2 regions of the Virgibacillus sp. Bac332 genome follow, and region 2 is predicted to be linked to the other one. Evidence: riboswitches for the same ligand, from Rfam matches in the RefSeq annotation. Region 2 holds a riboswitch; the other holds the start of a gene.

Region 1 (6,276 bases), 1.0 Mb from region 2:
CAGCCCCTTCATCCTTCCCTGACGATACCGTTCCGAGCTGTTTTTCGATTGGATGGGAGAATCTGATACGGTTCATATTTAAAACAACAATGTAATCAACTTGATTAATCGTACGTATTCGCTCAACAATTGGATTGATTGTTTTCCAGCCTCGTGCTTTTACAATTGAATCCTTTATTTCTGGTAAGTTCGCCACGATCCTCCCTGTCATAAGTCCACGCTCACCAAGCCCTTCTTCTTTTCCTTGAAAAAGATTGCCGATAAGCATAATGCCACCAATTAAGAGCGTAAATAGAACAATCCCAAAAGATAGAATCATAATCTTTAGTCTAATTGGCATTTTACGAAGACTTACCATTCCCCACTTCTCCTTAAGTTTAATGATTGATAGAATATTATGATAAAATAAAGTGAAACTTCCATCCGTGGGGGGGTTTTGTTTATCCCCACGGATGGTTAGGTGAACCAATCGGACATTTACTGGCAGTTGTTCCACACTTCCCATTTTGGTTTCTCTTTATTGCTTGAAGTGGGTATCTTACTGCCAGTTATATGCGGGATAAAGTAAAACTTCCGTCCGTTTTTACTAAAACAAATACGTACAAAGGCTTCATTCGCCACTTCCTGTGGCAACGCCTTTGTGACCTACTTCCATGGAGGCCCGAACCAATCGGACATTTACCGGCAGTCGATCCATCGCCCATATTGGTTTCTCTTTATTACTTGAAGCGGGAGCTTACTGCGGTTATATGCGGGATGAATGACCACACACTGAACTTTCTCTATTTAGTTCATGGAGGTAATTATTTGCGAAACTTTTTTATAATTCTAACATTTATTATAACAGGACTTGTTTCCGCTGTCGTAATTGGAATTGACTTCGAGACAATTCGTGGAACAGATGATTATGATGATGAACAAGAGGGATTACGTGAACAAATCATCATTCGGTTTAGTCATGTTGTTGCGACTGACACACCAAAGGGACAAACAGCCCGGAAGTTTGCTCAACTTGTAGAAGCAAAAACAAATGGAAGAATCAAAGTCCACATTTATGCAAATGGGTCTCTATATAATGACACCAATGAGTGGGAAGCCATCCAAAATGGGAATGTTGAAATGATTGCCCCGGCAACAGCTAAGGTAAGTGAGCTATTTCCCAAATGGGGTATCCTTGATCTCCCCTATGCATTCCCTACACACGAGGCAGTAACGGAAGCATATGAGGGTAAAATAGGGAAAACATTGCTTGCAAACCTTCATAATACAAACGTGAAGGGCTTGACTTTTTGGTATAACGGTTATAAACAGCTTACGAATCAAGTACACGTTATCAAACTACCAGATGATGTAAACCGACTCCATTTCCGTATTATGCCTAGTCCTGTTATTAAGGAACAATTTAATCAAGTACATGCTAGCACAAGTAGCTTACCATTTAATAAAACTTATCAAAACTTGGAAGTACATTTTATTGATGGACAGGAAAATACGATTTCTAATATTTACTCTAAAAAATTCTATGAGCATCAACCGTTTGTAACTATGAGCAATCACGGTTATCTCGGATACGGTGTTTTTATTAATAAGCCTTTTTGGGAATCATTATCTGAATATAATCAATCAGCCATTCAAGCTGCCTTAAGTGAAGCAACGGATTGGGGGAAACGTCACGCGATTGAGATGAATGATCATTATACACGTGAATTAAGAAAAAAAGATGTTGTTACTATTCACTTTCTTACAACAAGAGAAAGAGAGCAATGGAAGAATGCATGGAAAGCTGTATACGATCAGATGACTACGATTATTGGCAACGAGTTAATGGACGAGGTACATCGGATACAGAATAAGTATAATTCTAGAGAATGATAACTGCTCACTATTCTCTTATACACCCAACATTTTAGCTTATTACTCTTTTGATTACATTGCTCATGTACTTCATTGCAATGTGAGGTATCAAGTCAAAAAGTCTAGCAGTTCTATAAGTTGCTTTATTTCACAGTATATCACTTATCGTATTTACAAAAAGCACTAATTGAACTATTCTATTAGTAGTATATATAAATACATAAAAACTGCATATCTATTTTAAATTGCACTAGGGGAGCTATGTACATGGCTGAGAAGAGACTACTCTGACCCTTATAACCCGATCTAGATAATACTAGCGTGGGGAAGTGCAGTCGTTCATATATCGTTTTATAGGCATAGCCTACATATATTTTTGAAGACTGCATTCCCAAAGAATGCAGTCTTTTTTATTTATGTATAACTTCACTGACATGACTATTTATTAGGAGGAAAATGATATGAACGAACAAGCATTGAACTGTATTAATAGTCGGATTGCTGGTTGCTCTTTTGCCATCTATCCAATGACAGATCAATTTGTAGATGTAATTACAACTTCACTGAAAAACGTAGATACATCTAAGGTTTGGATTAAAACAACAGATGTAGAAACCTGTGTACGTGGCAAGATCACACATGTTTTTGATGTAACCAAGGCACTTTTTTTGCATGCGGCTAGCACAGGACACCATGTCGTGTTTAGTGCCACCTACTCCATCGGCTGTCCGGGAGACTCCGATGGGGATGTATATCTATCAACGGACGACCATCGATTAAATTTAAATACAAATAACCTTCAGCAAGAAGTTGCCGGCAAATTTTCCCTTTATCCGTTGGGTGGAGGAAATTATATGAACATCATTTATAACCAAATTGAGGAAATGAAGCTCCATGGGGTTAAGGTTAGCTCTATCCACTATGCTACAAGGCTAGACGGGGATGGAAAACTTATATTCGATGGACTTGAACGTGTTTTTACAAATTTAGAAAGTAGTTATTCATCACATCTAGTTATGACAACCACCATATCTGCAAATAGCCCATCTAAAAAGGGGGAGATACTTTGAATAATTGGAAGCTAAAGGAAATAATTGTTATGTCTGTTCTTTCCGTAGTCTTCGGTATCGTTTATTTAGCATTTTTACCTATTGGAAAAATTCTCGTGTCGTTCATGGGACCCATAGGATATGACTTTATATTTGGTATTTGGTTTATTGTATCCATTATTGCGGCTTATATCATTCGTAAACCCGGAGCTGCATTTTTGTCAGAAACAATTGCTGCAACGGTAGAAATGCTCCTCGGTAATGCTATGGGACCAATCATTATTATTACGGGTATTATACAGGGTCTTGGCGCAGAAGCTGCCTTTGCGCTAACAAAATGGAAACGCTATTCACTTTGGGTGCTAATGTTAGCCGGTGTTGGAGCAGCTATATTTAGTTTTGTTTGGGGATATTTTAGATCAGGCTATGCTGCCTTAAGTACTCCATACATATTAGGTATGTTATGTATAAGAATGATTAGTGGGGCAATCATTTCAGGTTTGCTTGGAAAAGCAATTAGTGATTCACTCGCGAAAACAGGCGTACTATCTAGTTTTGCGCTTGGTAAACAAATCAGAAAGGAACGTTCCGCATCATGATCAACGTATCTAATCTTTCACTCTGGTTTCATGAAGATAATGATAAACCAATCATCTCTAATCTGAGCTTTCAGTTAGACAGAGGGGAAACCATGCTACTACTTGGACCAAGTGGTAGCGGAAAAAGTACGTTAACACACTGTTTAAATGGTATATACCCGCGCGAATTAGACGGTAAAATGACAGGTGATGTTACCATATTCGGTCAATCTATACACGATGCACATCCCGGTACAATTAGCAAACAAGTTGGCGTCGTATTCCAAGATCCAGAAAGCCAATTTTGTATGTTAACGGTAGAAGATGAAATTGCCTTTGGCCTAGAGAATATTTGTACACCGCCGCTTGAAATAGCTAGAAAAATAGACGAAGTATTACAAATGGTTGACTTAATGGATGACAAGCACTCTATCATTTCATCCCTTTCTGGAGGACAAAAACAAAAATTAGCATTAGCCTGTGTGCTAGCACTAGAACCAGAGATACTTATCTTGGATGAACCGACTGCCAATTTAGATCCACAAGCGACTCAAGAATTTATCAAGACTATTCAAACCATTAAACAGAAAAAATCAATGGGAATAATCGTTATCGAACATCAATTGGAAGGCTGGGTATCTTTTATCGACCGTTCTTTCATATTATCTAAGGACGGAAAATGTATGTATGATGGCCCACTAGCACGGATCATTTCGGATAATAAAGAAAGCGTGCTAGAAGAGGGGATTTGCCTGCCAAAAATAACAAAACTTGTACTTACAGCAGCCGAACAAAACAAAGCTGCTTATATCAGTCCACCGTTAACAATCAAGGATACCCCATCATTAGTTACATATATGGACAATAGCTTTTTAGAAAAGACAATACCAGCAGCTCACCAAGCAGACATTATACTATCTGCTTCGCGTGTTACTCAAAATAAAAAACAAAAAAGGGTACTTCATCAAATTGATTTCGATCTGTATGAGAGCTCATTTGTAGCAATCATTGGAGCTAATGGAAGCGGCAAAACATCGTTAACAAAAGTACTTAGTGGTATTGAAGCTCCTACACACGGAGACATTCTCCTACGTCAGCATCCTATCCGTAATTGGAAGGAAAAATTATTGCGAAAAGAGATTGGATACGTGTTTCAAAATCCGGAGCACCAATTTATTACAGACACTGTATTTGATGAAATTGCCTACAGCTTACGTCTGCATCCATATTCAGAATCATATATAGAAGAGAAAGTACATTACACCCTAGTCAATTGCCAATTACAAGGATTCGAGCATCGCCATCCTTATTCGCTAAGTCAGGGACAAAAAAGGAGACTCAGTGTAGCCACAATGATTGTCGATGAACAAAAAATACTCTTTCTAGATGAGCCTACCTTCGGGCAGGATGCCGCTTCTACCTTAAAGCTTATGCAAATGTTAAAAGAACGGCATGCCAAAGGCACATCCATTATCATGGTTACACATGACATGGATATCGTCGACAAATATGCGGACCGTGTCCTTGTTTTAGAAAACGGAGAAATTATAAGAGATCAATCACCAGACCAATTATGGAAGGATTCGGACTTACGAAGATGGCACTTAGACTACCCAACCCGAATTCAACTGCAACAACATTTGGAGGTGAATCAGCATGACTTCGCTATTAAATCAACTTAATCCAAGCATTAAAGCTTTTACCGTTATTCTATTAGTGTGTCTATTGACCTTTGTGTTTGATCCATTTACACCACTAGTTTATTGCTTATTCACCATCCTCCTTACTTTCGTATGTGGAAAAATTGCTTGGAAACGATACATGCTTTATTTCTTAATTATCATCCTATTATCCGTTGGTATGCTTTGGACAACGCTTGCCTTTGCTGATGAACCAAATCGACCACATGATACCATGGAGATTCTATTTTGGGATATACCAAAGGAAGATGTTACGGTAGCGTTAGCATTAACATTGCGGATGCTTGCCTTCGCATCCTTATCATTTATGTTTATCTTCACGACAAATATGGTGCATTTCATTCTAAGTCTCATGCAGCAATGCAAGCTATCTCCAAAATTAGCTTATGGGGTATTAGCTGGGTATCGCTTTTTACCTTTAATGAAAGATGAGCTTAACCAAATCCGTGCCGCACATCAAATAAGAGGGGTACGAAGAGCTAACGGAATAAAAGAATCCATACAACAATATAAACGCTATGCAATCCCTTTACTTGCCGGAGCAATTCGCAAAGCAGAACGAACAGCAGTAGCTATGGAGTCTAAAGGATTCAGCGGCGAGAGGCAACGCACCTTTTATAGAACATTTACGGTTAAATGGCAGGATTGGACTTTTTTGGTGGGTATGCTTCTCCTTTTTTTCATTATTATTATGATTTCTATTAAGTTGGGGTATTTTAGCTGGTATAAAGGACAATTTTAGACGAGGAGTCCCTTAACTAGAGAGAAATCAGATATTTTTCAGTAGTTATTTTTATAGCATTTTTACTTTTCATAGCACGTTATAGCTTTACAGCGGGGTGTTTTTCTAAAAAAGAACACAAATACTACATCCCAAAACTTAGCTCTCTTTTCACACAACTGGAATATCCGCGCAATAGTTTAACCTCCTCGTGAGTAGAGATATAATGACGAGGTCATCACAACCGTTACGATTACCACAGAAGTTTCGCATATTCCAGTTGCTTCATCTAACATTTTTAGGAGACATTTCTCTTTATCTTTAATCAAAGTACAAATGATGATGTAGCCTACATCCCTCGTTAAACACAGATC
Region 2 (6,276 bases):
ACCAATTGTTACAATGTCTACCTGATGTGCTAACAGATCATCCATCGCTTGAATAATCTCCTCTTTTTCTTCTCCTAAACCTACCATAATACTAGATTTTGTTGGTGTGTTTGGAGCAATTTCTTTTACCCGTTGAAGTAGCTGCAAGGAACGGTCATACATCGCTCTGGCACGTACACGTTTTGTTAATCTCCTTACCGTTTCAATATTATGGTTAAAAATATCTGGAGCACTATCCATAAGTGTATGCAGACTATCATAGTCACCCTTCATATCAGAAGGTAGAATTTCAATAGTACAGCCAGGATTTTTTCTTCGTACTGCTCGAACAGTTTCAGCAAAAACGGCAGCACCACCATCATTTAAGTCATCGCGAGCAACTGCTGTTACAACAACATGTCTAAGCCCCATTACAACAACAGAATCCGCAACTCTTTCTGGCTCTCCCCAATCCAGTTCATTTGGCAGTCCAGTCTTTACAGCACAAAAACGGCATCCTCGTGTACATGTATCTCCAAGAATCATAAAGGTAGCTGTTTTTCTTTCACTCCAGCATTCATGAATATTCGGGCAACGCGCCTCTTCACATACAGTGTTTAAGCGATTATCACGCATTAGTTTTTTTAGTCCTCTGTATGATTTATTCGTATTTAACTTTGTTTTTAACCATTCAGGCTTTCGAATATACGTCTGATCTTTAGGCATGGGTGACCGCTCCTTTTCTCGTGTTCTCATCAGAATAGTTTGTTTCAGCAAGTTTATATACTTCATCCCATTGACTTTTCGTTAATGAAAAAGGCTCTAGCTTAATGTTTAGTCCTTTCGAGAACCCCTCCATAAAAGCAGGTTTAATTGTTTCGTACGAATGCGCTTGATTTGTTAACTGATTAATTGTTGTTGCTTTTTTCCAAAAGCCTTGTTTTTTTCTTTCTTTCAATTTGTCTGAAGGAAATATAAATAGATCGAATAGCAAATCAATGTTCATGGTTATCGGTATCGATCCATGCTGAAGCAGTACCCCTTTTTTTCTAGTTTGTGCATTTCCTGAGAGTTTTTTACCATCTGCAACCATTTCATAAAAAGCAGGCCGCTCGAAGCAAATACTACTTCTCTCCTTGGAAAATGATTCAGCGTAGGTTGCTTCTATTCCTAAGTTTTGATAACCTTTTAGAATTCCTTTCGACAAATCATAATAAGCTTGGCGAATCGAAGAAGCTATCATAGGATGATCCTCAGAAATAACAATACTGTATGTTAATTCATCATCATGCAATACCGCACTTCCACCTGTCATTCTGCGTACAAACTGACATTGATGTTTTTTTACACCTTCTAAGTCAATTTTTCCATCTACTTTTTGAAAATGACCAATCGAAAGTGTCGGTTTCATCCATCGATAAAACCGTAATGTCGGCGGTATTTTCCCTTCATAATGCCAATGAAGCAAGGCTTCATCTAATGCCATATTAATGGAAGCATCATGTGGTACATTTTCTAAAAATCCCCATTGTTCATGCATGAAAATCGCCTCCCAATAAGAAATCGACTTCCAGCACATAGAAAGAGCTATCGAGATCAAAACTAGACTGACTACCTGCAAAACAGAGAACGATTTGCTATACATTAAATTAAAAACTGCATTCCTTGTGAATGCAGTCAACATTTATGTAGCCTTGGTGACCACACTTTCCCACGCAGGCATTATCCTGTTCGGGTACAGAGGGTCAAAACGAATACGTCTTTCTCAGCTATTCCAAATAGCTCCCCTAGTGCTGTAACATTTCCTATTAAATTTTCTAACAAAAACAGCTTAACAAGATTGGTATAAATTGTAAAGGTCTAAATAAGAAAACTCTGATAGCTCACCTTTAGCAAACTAATAAATCCCTTTAAAACGCTATACGACCAAACAACATGAATGTCGCCTAGTTCTGGAGGCTGGGGCTGGACGCGGCCCAAAACGCGCCTATTTTCCACATTGGCAAATTTTACTATTTCCTAGACGATAAAAAAATAGCTGCGCTGTAATCCATCGCTTCAGAAAACAGGCAGCTATTCCTTTCATGTATGAAATTATTTTGCAAGCTCTACTGCCTGATCTAAAACTTTATCACCTTGTATCATGCCGTATGCCATTTGATCGATTACATCGACGGCAATGCCATGTGGTTCAACCTGTTCTTTAATTTTCTTTTCTAAATAGCGAACCTGTGGACCAATTAATACAACGTCTAGATTATCTAATTCATTTTTTAACTGTGATTCAGCAACTGCATTTATTTCTGCATCTAGATTCCGCTCCTCAGCTGCCTGCTTCATTTTTTTAACAAGCATAGACGTTGACATCCCCGCTGAACAAACTAGTATAATTTTCATTTTATTATCCCTCCAATGTTTGTATTTTCTCATACATGTCTATCATTTCAACCGCTAAGTCTTTCACTGTCATAGCCGTCATTAGATGATCCTGCGCATGGATCAATATTACGGATAAATCCGTTTGTTTTCCATCTGCTTCTTCCTGTAAGAGTTTTGTTTGCATATGGTGTGCGTCATTAAATTCTTTATCAGCCGCTTCAATCTTTTGACGTGCCTCGTTGAACTGGTATGCCTTTGCATAAGAAATCGCTTCCATCGCATGTGACCTTGCATTTCCAGCATGTAAAATAATTTGGAAAGATAACATTTGAACATCCTCTGTTGTTTCCATTGTATTAACCCTCTTTTCGTTGTCTTAGTGTTCTAACTCCTGCCATTATAAACGGTATATACATAAGTACAGCAAGCGTTAAATTAAATACCTGTAAAGCAATTCCACGCCAGCTTCCTCCAGTTACTAAGTAACCGCTTAAAATTGGTGGCGTTGTCCACGGCAAGATCGCCACTGTTCTTGGAACTAGCCCAGTCGCCAATGCTATATATGACGTAACAGTTAACGTAACCGGTATCAAAATAAAAGGAATTAACATTGCAGGATTCAAAACAATTGGCAAACCAAATATTACTGGCTCGTTAATGTTAAATAACCCTGCTGGTGCAGATAATTTTGCCACTTGACGATAAGGGTGATTCTTTTCTCTACGGATGACAATAAAGATAGCAATTAATAAGGCAATTGTGGTACCAGATCCACCCATGAACACGAATGAGTCAAGGAATGGCTTTGTTACAATATTTGGTACTTCAAATGCGGACATTCCACTCTTAAATAGATCTAAATTTTGTTCAATTAATGGTAAATATAATGGTTCAATAACGGATCCAATAATATTCGTACCATGTAAACCAAAGAACCATAGTAAATGATTGAGGAATGAGACAACCATTGCTGCAGGCAGCGTATTCCCTAACCCCTGTAATGGTTCTTGAATAACATTGAAAATAACCTCAAACACGCTTTGCTCTGCAAATACATTCATCAATGCTTGGAAGAAACCAAGAATGATGAGTATAATTACTGCAGGAATTAAAGCTTTAAAAGAACGAGTTACTCCTTCAGGAACACCTTCTGGCATTTTAATTGTCATTTTCGATTTTATTAAGATTCTGAATAATTCCGTTAATACTAATGCAAGAATAATCCCGACGAATAACCCTTGTGTCCCCAACCATGCTGCATTCAAGCCACCATCCTCAGTCCATGGGACGAGCATAATGAAGCCCCCAGCAGATATTAGACCTGCTGATAAGCCATCAACATCATAGGACTTAGCTAAATTATAAGCGATAGAAAAAGAAACTAAAAGTCCCAATACAGCAAAGGTTCCATTCCAAATACTTCCCCCAACTGCCTGCCAATTACCGTCCCCAAAAATACCATTCATCCATTCTACGAAATTGAAACTTCCAAATGGCGGAAAGTTATTAATCAGGATTGCTAATGAACCAACAATAATTAAAGGCATAATCGCAACGAATCCATCACGCACTGCTACTAGATGACGTTGTGATCCAATGCGACCAGCAATTTCAATGAACTTATTCATTCTAATTCCCCCTTGATTTAAATTGTGGTAAATATGATTTATGTGCTTCTAATAACTCATCAAGCACAACCTTACTACCTTTTTCGTTTGCAAGAAGTGGATTCATAACCATTGCTGTATATGCATCGTTGTAATCTCCAGATATACTTGCCCGAATCACTAACTCTTCAAATGCCTTCATTTGATAAATATGGCCTTTCACTGTATGTGGCAATGCACCTACAGAAATCGGTTTTGGACCATTATTTGTAATCATGCAGTTTACTTCAATAACTGCATCTTCAGGCAGATCTGGAATAGCCCCATTATTAATCGTATTTACAGTCTGAACATCCTGTTTGTTGTTATATATAGAGTCCATCAAACTGCAAGCGACGTCACTGTAAAAAGCACCACCACGTTCTTCTAGTTCCTTAGGTTTTTCATATAATGATGGATTACTATAGATGTTAAATAAAGATGTTTCCAAATTTTGCACAACCTCAGCCCTAGTACCATTTTCCTTAAATGCTTTCACATCTTTTTCCAAAACCTCTTTCGTTTGGAAATAATACTGATGATATGGATTAGGAAGAAGTCCAGTTGCTTCAATGAATGTCTTCGACCAGCCTAAATTAACAATGTTTGCAGGTGAGTAATCTAAATCGCCGCTTAACTTCTCCAAAACTTCTTTGGTACGATCTATTCCATTGACATATACCTTCTTACCGAAAACAAAATGGTTCATCCCAATAAATTCAATTAATACGTCATTTGGATCGGCATCCAATATTTCTGCTGTTGAATGACGCATATTGTATGGAATATTACAAACACCAATAACCTTCTTATGTGGTGAATGTTTCAATAATGCCTCTGTAACGATTCCAGCAGGATTTGTAAAGTTTATAATCCACGCATTGGGACAAATTTCATGAACATCTTTTGCCAAATCCAATAATACTGGTATGGTACGAAAGGCCTTAAATATTCCTCCAGCCCCATTTGTTTCCTGACCAATAAATCCGTGACTTAACGGGATTCGTTCATCCTTTGAACGAGCAGCTAAACCTCCTACTCTTATCTGTGTTGAAACAAAGTCAGCTTGTTTAAGCGCTTCTCTACGATCTAATGTCCACGATAGATTAATAGGTTTATTGGATTTTTCTATCATGCGTTGTGCCAGATTACCGATAATCTCGAGTTTTTCCTTCCCAGCTTCAATATCAACTAGAACAATATCTGTAACAGGGAATGAATCATGGCGACGAATTATCCCTTCAATAATCTCAGGTGTATAACTTGATCCACCACCAACTACTACAAGTTTTACTGTCATTGTATAAACTCCTTTGATGAATTTTGAAAACGCTTTTAATTATAATGAAAAATTAAGCGTCTTCTGGAATGATCCAAAAAACTCTAAACTTCTTCCTTAACTATTGGTTACTTATACCTATTCCGTTTCTCCACTAAAAATGTATCATACAAATTATTTATTGTCCATACATTATTAAAAAATTGTTTTATATTGTCATTACATTTATAAAATATTGTCATTAAATGTGTAATCTTGTACACTTTAATTAAATAAATTTACAAGTAAAAGAATTTTAATAACGCATACATGTAGACAGTACAATTACTATCGGGCAATCGACAACCATCTACATTACCTAACCGGGTACTTCATGTATTATCCTGCAAAAAGGTCTTTTGCTTTTTACAACATATAACCAGATAATTTTAGTTTCACGTAATTTTAACGAATTGAAAATTTCCTTTTAACCCATGAACATGATAAAAAGATCAAATAGATAAGGGAGTGCACGAATGGAAAAGAACCAATCATTACATGCCTATATAAAAGAGGAACTACTGAATCGAATTAAAGCTAATAAATATAAGAGAGGAGAAAAGATACCTACAGAGCTAGAATTATGTAAGGGTTTTGGCGTGAGTAGAACAACTATTCGAACTGCTCTCAATCAATTAACTGTTGAGGGTTACTTAGAGCGTCATCAAGGCAGAGGAACTTTTGTCGCCGATCAGAAAGTAAAACAGACATTATCCCAAACCGTAAAACGATATAGCGACCAGATTGCCATTCAAGGGAAAAAAGCAGAAATCACGTTGATTAGTATTCAAGTTGTACCGGCAAATGAATATCTAGAACAATCGTTAGATGTTACGTTAAATGACCCCATTCAAAGGGTGGAGCGGGTTCGTAAAGCGAATACTGAGCCGACTCAATATGAGATCGCCTACATTCCGTGGAATGTTGCACCAGGAATTACAAAGGAACAAGCCG

The links. A riboswitch is a leader RNA that binds a small molecule or an ion and turns the genes downstream of it on or off. The one in region 2 is predicted to bind thiamine pyrophosphate.
Region 1: linked by a shared signal. The riboswitch ahead of D9782_RS06755 (YkoF family thiamine/hydroxymethylpyrimidine-binding protein) and the one ahead of D9782_RS01815 (lipoate--protein ligase family protein) in region 2 are both predicted to bind thiamine pyrophosphate.

What each region holds. Positions count from the first base shown of each region.
Region 1 covers NZ_CP033046.1:1,407,452-1,413,727, reverse strand. Annotated here, with positions in the region: gene D9782_RS06765 (ATP-binding protein) at 1-358, opposite strand, end outside; gene D9782_RS06760 (DctP family TRAP transporter solute-binding subunit) at 808-1,872, shown strand; TPP riboswitch at 2,097-2,199, shown strand; gene D9782_RS06755 (YkoF family thiamine/hydroxymethylpyrimidine-binding protein) at 2,316-2,924, shown strand; gene D9782_RS06750 (ECF transporter S component) at 2,921-3,502, shown strand; gene D9782_RS06745 (ABC transporter ATP-binding protein) at 3,499-5,163, shown strand; gene D9782_RS06740 (energy-coupling factor transporter transmembrane component T family protein) at 5,138-5,923, shown strand; gene D9782_RS06735 (CHY zinc finger protein) at 6,224-6,276, opposite strand, start outside.
Region 2 covers NZ_CP033046.1:395,561-401,836, forward strand. Annotated here, with positions in the region: gene lipA (lipoyl synthase) at 1-705, opposite strand, end outside; gene D9782_RS01815 (lipoate--protein ligase family protein) at 698-1,519, opposite strand; TPP riboswitch at 1,671-1,778, opposite strand; gene D9782_RS01820 (PTS sugar transporter subunit IIB) at 2,074-2,376, opposite strand; gene D9782_RS01825 (PTS lactose/cellobiose transporter subunit IIA) at 2,381-2,710, opposite strand; gene D9782_RS01830 (PTS sugar transporter subunit IIC) at 2,715-3,986, opposite strand; gene D9782_RS01835 (6-phospho-beta-glucosidase) at 3,988-5,304, opposite strand; gene D9782_RS01840 (GntR family transcriptional regulator) at 5,799-6,276, shown strand, end outside.